Regions from separate parts of the Kitasatospora sp. NPDC001225 genome, predicted to be linked through region 2. Evidence: riboswitches for the same ligand, from Rfam matches in the RefSeq annotation. Region 2 holds a riboswitch; the other holds the start of a gene.

Region 1 (3,401 bases), on a different contig from region 2:
TGACCGACTTGGTGGACTCCAGCTCGCCACAGGTCTCGCCGGCGGTCACGGTCTCGCCGACCTCGGGCAGCTGCACGTAGACGATGTCACCGAGCGCGTCCGCGGCGTGCTTGGTGATACCGATCGTGGAGACACCGTCCACGGCGGCCGTCAGCCACTCGTGCTCCTTGGTGTACTGAAGGTGCTGGGGGTTGCTCATGGCGTCATTCTCCAGGATGGGAAGCGGGTACGACGAAGCGGGCCGCCGCGCGGACGGCTGCGACGTGCGCGTATGGGAAAACGGGGGGCGTGCGAGGGGTCAGCGGGCGCGCTTGTAGAACGGCAGCGCCACGACCCTGACGGGCTCGTGCTTGCCGCGCACGTCCACCGCGACGGTGGTGCCGGGGGCGGCGTGGGCGGCGTCGACGTAGGCCATCGCGATCGGCTGCCCCAGGGTCGGGGACGGCGCGCCGGAGGTGATCCGGCCGATCGGCTCGCCCTCGGTGGAGACCACGGTGTACTCGGCGCGCGGCACCCGCTTGCCGTCGGAGACCAGGCCGACCAGCACCTTCGGCGGGTTGGTCTCGGCCGCGGCGGCGGCCGCCTCCAGGGCCTTGCGGCCGACGAAGGCGCCCTCGTTGGTGGTCTTGTCGAAGCGGACGACCCGGCCCAGGCCGGCGTCGAACGGGGTCAGGTCGGTGGACAGCTCGTGCCCGTACAGCGGCATGCCGGCCTCCAGGCGCAGCGTGTCGCGGCAGGACAGGCCGCAGGGGACCAGGCCGCGGTCCGCGCCGGCGGCGGTCAGCGCCTGCCAGACCGGCTCGGCGTCGGCCGGGTGGCAGAAGATCTCGAAGCCGTCCTCGCCGGTGTAGCCGGTGCGGGCGAGCAGCACCTCGCGGTCGGCCACGAAGGCCGGGAGGATCGCGTAGTACTTCAGGCCGGGCAGGTCGGCGTCGGTGGTGTCGGCCAGGATGCCGGTGGCCTCCGGGCCCTGGACGGCGATCAGCGCGTAGGTGTCGCGGTCGTCGGTGACGACGGCGTCGAAGCCCTTGGCGCGGGCGATCAGCTCGTCGAGGACCAGCTGGGCGTTGGAGGCGTTGGCGACGACCAGGAAGGCGTCCTCGCGCAGGCGGTAGACGATCAGGTCGTCCAGGATGCCGCCGTCCTCGGCGCAGATCATGGTGTAGCGGGCGCGCAGCTCGCCCAGCGCGGAGACGAAGCCGACCAGGGCGTGGTCCAGCATCTCGCCGGCCTGCGGGCCGGTGACGGTGATCTCGCCCATGTGCGAGAGGTCGAACAGGCCGGCCTTGGTGCGGACGGCGAGGTGCTCCTCGCGCTCGCTGCCGTAGCGCAGCGGCATGTCCCAGCCGGCGAAGTCGGTCATGGTCGCGCCGAGGGCGCGGTGCAGCGCGTCGAGCGCGGTCAGGCGGAGGGACGACATGGCCAGGAACTCCTCGGTCGGGGCACTCAGGGGTGCACGCACCGGACCGGACCCGCTGGGGGGCCGACCCTGCGCGCGGGCATGCGGCGGCGTGGGTCTCCCCATCTGTCGTCGAACCTGAGAGCTTCACCGCCCCACCGCCCGCAGCCGTTTCCAGCTTGGGGGACAGCATGACGGCTTGCACCGTGGGTGGGCGCACGACAGGGCCGGGCGCCGCTTTCCAGATGTGCCTAACCCGTGCGGTAGGGGTGCCTGAGAGATTCCGGGGAGGACTTGCTCCTTCGGCGCCGGCTGTGCCTGAGCGGCACTCCGGGCTCTCCCGCGCGGGTTCGAGCGGCCGGTATGGAGTTGTGGGGGCCCGCGGCGCATGCCGTCGGACGGGCACATCATGGCACGTCCCGGACGACGAGGGGAGGGGGGACCCGGTCACACCGCGCGGGACCCGAACACGAGTCCTGACCGCACCCCCCGCACGCCTCTAGACTGCTGCGCGTCGGTGCGGCAGTGGGCGGCCGACGGCAGAGGGCGGAATCGGCGGCGCATGGGGTACCCGGTGGAGCAGCAGCAGGGGTGGGGCGGACCGGAGGAGGCGCCGGCGGGCGGCTCCTGGCCGGCCAACGAACTGGAGCAGGTGCTGACCGCGGCCCTGGGCGACCCGGGAGCGACCCCACGGGTGTTCGAGGTGCTGGCGCGCAGCCAGGTGTGGGTGCCGCTGCCGGCCGGGGCCGACCCGCAGGGCCAGGCGCTCGACCTGCCGACCATCGAGCTGGGCGGCGACCCGTACGTGCCGGTGTTCTCCTCGCAGGAGGTGTTCCTCCAGCAGGCGCCGGGGATGGCCTTCGCGATCGCGCCGGTGTGGGAGTTCGCCCGCGGGCTGCCGCTGGGCCTCGGCATCGCGGTGAACCCGGACGCGCCGGTGGGCCTCCCGGTGCCGCCGCAGGGGGTCGCCGAGCTGCGCCGCGGCCCGCGCGAGGACCGCTGGGAGCAGGCCGAGGGCACCGCGGAGCCGACCGGCGGCCGGGTGGCGCTGCGCGAGCCGGTGCCGGGCGAGGACCCGGAGCACTTCCTGGCCGCCTGCCGGAGCGAACTGTCGGCGCTGCCCGGTGTGTTGACCGCCCGCAGGGCGCTGGCCAGCATCGAGGGCGAACCGACCGTGATGTTCGTGGGCGTCCAGTTGGACCCGGCGGCCCCGGCCGACCCGGCCGCGGTGAACGAGGCACTCGGGCGAGCGCTGGGAACCGCGCCGCTGCCCGGGGGCGTCCACCTCGTACTGCTCGACCTCGCCGACGACCCGGTGGTCGAGTGGCTGCTCACCCGGGTACTGCCTTTCCACACGCGGGCGTGAGCGGGTCCGGATCAGAGGCACGTCGCCGTGGCGGTGGCCGGTGCCGCGCCATAGGGTGCGTGCAGACGGCCGACGGGTCGGCGGGTTGAGGGAAAGAGGCGCGGCGAGGTGGGCGCATGAGTGCGGGAACGGGAGCGGGCGGTGTGCCGGGGCCCTGGGGCCAGGCACCGGCCGGGCGCCCGGGAGCTGATCCCGGCGCGTTGGAGCGCGCCCTGCGCGACGTCGCGCCGGAGCGCTACGACGCGTACGAGCGGCTGCTGCACGCGCTGGCGGACGGCCGGGTCTGGATGCTGCTGTGGCACGGCACGCCGGGCAGCCCGGACGCGCAGTACGGGAACATGGAGATCAGCGGCCACGGCTACGCGCCGGCCGTCACCTCGCCCGAGCAGCTGACCGCCTCCGGCTGGGCGCGGGCCCACGAGGTCGTCTCCGGCCGGGAGATCGCGGCCTCGCTGTACCGCACCCGCTGGGGCCTGTGGCTCAACCCGCACGCCCCCGGCGGCGGCGTCGGGGTGCCCTGGGCGGACCTGCGCCGGGTCGCCGCGGGCCTGGACCGGCTGCCGGCCGGGCCGTTGAAGCTCAGCGAGCCGCAGTTGAACGCCCAGCCGTTCTTCGCGCTGCTGGAGCGGCAGGCCG
Region 2 (3,401 bases):
GGACGTTGATGCCGTTGGCGCGGGCGGCGGCGGCGATCTCCGCGGCGCGGCCCGGGACGACGGCGGTGACGGTGTCGAAGAACTCGCCGTGCAGCAGCTCGACGCCGCCGGCCCGCAGGCCCTCGGCGAGGGCCGCGGCGTAGCGGTGGGTGCGGCGGGCGATGTCGGCCAGGCCGTCGGGGCCGTGGTAGACGGCGTACATCGAGGCCATCACGGCGAGCAGCACCTGGGCGGTGCAGATGTTGCTGGTGGCCTTCTCGCGGCGGATGTGCTGCTCGCGGGTCTGCAGCGCCAGGCGGTAGGCGCGGTTGCCGTCGACGTCGACGGAGACGCCGACCAGGCGGCCGGGCAGCGAGCGGGCGAACTCGGCGCGCACCGACAGGTAGCCGGCGTGCGGACCGCCGAAGCCCATCGGCACGCCGAAGCGCTGCGAGGTGCCGCAGGCGATGTCGGCGCCCAGCGAACCCGGGGACTTGAGCAGGGTCAGCGCGAGCAGGTCGGCGGCGACGGCGACGATCGCGCCCAGGCCGTGCGCCTGCTCGATCACCGCGGTGAGGTCGCGGACCACACCGGTGGCGCCCGGGTACTGGAGCAGCACGCCGAAGACGCCGCGCTCGACGATCTCGGCCGGGATGCCCTCGGACAGGTCGGCGACGACGACCTCGACACCGGTCGGCACGGCACGGGTGTTGATCACCGCGACGGTCTGCGGCAGGGTCTCGGCGTCGACCAGGAAGACGCCGCCCTTGACCTTGGTGACGCGGCGGGCCAGCGCCATCGCCTCGGCGGCCGCGGTGCCCTCGTCCAGCAGCGAGGAGCCGGAGGTCGGCAGGCCGGTCAGGTCGGAGACCAGGGTCTGGAAGTTGAGCAGCGCCTCCAGGCGGCCCTGCGAGATCTCCGGCTGGTACGGGGTGTAGGCGGTGTACCAGGCCGGGTTCTCCATGACGTTGCGCAGGATCACCGGCGGGGTGAAGGTGCCGTAGTAGCCCAGGCCGATCATCGGCTGGAGCACCTGGTTGCGGCCGGCCAGCTCGCGCAGCTCGGCGAGGACCTGGGCCTCGGTCCGGCCCGCGGGCAGGTCCAGGGCGGTGATGGAGCGGATCGCCTCGGGCACCGCGGTGGCGGCGAGCTCGTCCAGCGAGCCGTAGCCGACGGACGCCAGCATCTTCTCCTGCGCGGCGGCGTCGGGGCCGATGTGGCGGTTCTCGAAGGGGCTGGCCAGCTCAAGCTCGGTGAGGGTCGAGGCGCCGGTGGGGCGTCCCGCGTTCGGCTGGGCGTTCATGGTGGTCGAGGCCTCCTGGTCACGGACCGGCGGGGGTACGCACGCCGGCCGGCCTCGCCGCTGCGGACAGCGGACGAACCTGGGCGGGCGGACCCGACAGGCCTCCCCCTCTGTCATCGGGACCTGAGAGCTTCACCCGCACGGGGCGCTGTGGGCGCTCCGTCGGCTTGCACCGTCGGTGAGGGTGGTGATCGCCGGCTTCCGCGCCGACGCTCCTGCCCTGCTTTCCAGAGTGACCTACCCCACACGGTACGGATGCCTGAGAGATTCCGGGGAGGAGTTGCTCCTTCGGCGCTCCGACCAGCGGCTTTCGCAGTCGGAGACTCTCCCGAGCGGGCTCTGCGGTCGTCGCCCAGGGTACCAGCGGGAGGCCCCCCGATCACGGGTGCGTCAGGTCGTTCGGGGTCTACGCGCGTCCCCCGGACGGTCCAGCGCGCAGCCCGTCCGGCGCACCCCGCTCGCGGCCGTCCGATTCATGGCTTTTGGTGTGAAGTGGCGGACGGAACGGGTGCTCCGGCCGCCTTCCTGCGGGAGTTCCGCAAGCTCAGCGCACGGGAGGAAAGAGTGCAGACCGACATCGACCCCCGGGACCTCATCGGTCACAAGGCCGTCGACCGCAACGGAGACAAGATCGGCACGGTCGACGAGGTCTACCTGGACGACGCCACCGGCCGGCCCGAGTGGGCCGCGGTCCGGACCGGCATCTTCGGCCGGGACGCCTTCGTCCCGCTGACCACGAGCGAGTTCGCCGGCGACGAGCTCCGGGTGCCGTACGACAAGTCGCTGGTGAAGGAGTCGCCGGACTTCGGCGTCGGCCAGCACCTGTCCCCCGCCCAGGAGCTCCAGCTGTACCGCTACTACGGGCTCGACACCCCGATGGACGGCCGCCCGAGCCACGAGAACGGGAGCCGGCCCAAGCAGGCCGACCTCGACTTCGGCACCACGGCGGCGGCCGCCGCCGCCACGACGACCGCGGCGGCCCCGGCGAAGTCGCTCACCTTCCACACCCCCGAGCGCTCCCCCGATCCCGTTCCCGAGCCCGCCCCGGCCAGAGCCCCCGTCGCCACCGCCCCGCCCACCACCGCCGTCACCGCCACGGTCGCCGACAGCACCAGAACCGCCCCGGAGGCCGACATGCGGATGCTCAGCACCCCCGAGGCCACCACCGCCACCCCGGCGGCCGCCCCCGTCGCACCCACCGTGGAGCCGAGGCCGCAGTCGCAGCCCGCCCCCGCGCCCGCGTCTACGCCCGCCCCGGCGGCGACCGTCGTCGCCGCGCACGCCGACGGCGCCCCGTCCGCCCCCAGCGGCCCGGTCGAGATCACCTGCCGCGAGGAGCGGCTGGAGGTCACCACTGAGTGGCACACCCTCGGCACCGCGAAGCTGCGCAAGTACGTGACGACCGAACAGGTCGAGCGCCGCATCCCCGTGGTCCACGAGCGCGTCCGGGTCGAGCGGATGCCGGTCAGCGACGCCGAGCGCGCCACGCTCAGCGAGAAGGACATCGCCGAGGCCGTCGAGGAGGTCACCCTCCGCGAGGAGCGCGCGGTGGTCCGCAAGTACCTCGCGCCCGTCGAGCGGGTCCGCCTGGTCGTCGAGCGCTACACGACGGAGGAGGTGGTCCGGGAGGAGCTCCGCCGCGAGCACGTCGAGGTCCACGACACCACCGCCACCCAGAACACCTCCCCGGCCGGCTCGACCCCGCCCCCCGCCTCACCCCCCGCCACCGACTCACCCCGCCCGGCCGCGCTGCGCCCGCTCGTCTGACACCACCCGCGAAGAGGGGCCCCGGACACCGTCCGGGGCCCCTCTCGCACACCCACCACAGGCACCCTCCCCACACCTGCCACCCCACACCACGGCCCTTGTCACGTACCCGATCGTTCACCCCTGCCAAAGCGCCCCTCGCCACACCCCCACCCGCCCGCCGCAGGCGCCCCTCCCTGCGCCCACCCCCGCCACAGCCCTTGTCACGTACCCGACCGTTCACCTTTGCCAAAACTTAACCACTCGATATTTGACACTCTGAAGTATCTCCCTGCATGGTTACTTCAGTTCATTCACTATGTACGGGAGGAAGCAACCGTGAGTGAGGCACCACAGCCCACCACCGCGGCCG

The links. Region 2 has a riboswitch for glycine ahead of gcvP (aminomethyl-transferring glycine dehydrogenase). Riboswitches for the same ligand answer to the same signal wherever they lie in the genome.
Region 1: linked by a shared signal. The riboswitch ahead of gcvT (glycine cleavage system aminomethyltransferase GcvT) and the one ahead of gcvP (aminomethyl-transferring glycine dehydrogenase) in region 2 are both predicted to bind glycine.

Annotation. Positions count from the first base shown of each region.
Region 1 covers NZ_JBSFJC010000081.1:17,660-21,060, forward strand. The annotation lists gene gcvH (glycine cleavage system protein GcvH) at 1-199, opposite strand, end outside; gene gcvT (glycine cleavage system aminomethyltransferase GcvT) at 299-1,420, opposite strand; glycine riboswitch at 1,651-1,752, opposite strand; gene ACWDCZ_RS25305 (enhanced serine sensitivity protein SseB C-terminal domain-containing protein) at 1,962-2,765, shown strand; gene ACWDCZ_RS25310 (enhanced serine sensitivity protein SseB C-terminal domain-containing protein) at 2,882-3,401, shown strand, end outside.
Region 2 covers NZ_JBSFJC010000114.1:13,569-16,969, reverse strand. The annotation lists gene gcvP (aminomethyl-transferring glycine dehydrogenase) at 1-1,282, opposite strand, end outside; glycine riboswitch at 1,386-1,518, opposite strand; glycine riboswitch at 1,520-1,623, opposite strand; gene ACWDCZ_RS30195 (PRC and DUF2382 domain-containing protein) at 1,775-3,049, shown strand; gene ACWDCZ_RS30190 (MFS transporter) at 3,368-3,401, shown strand, end outside.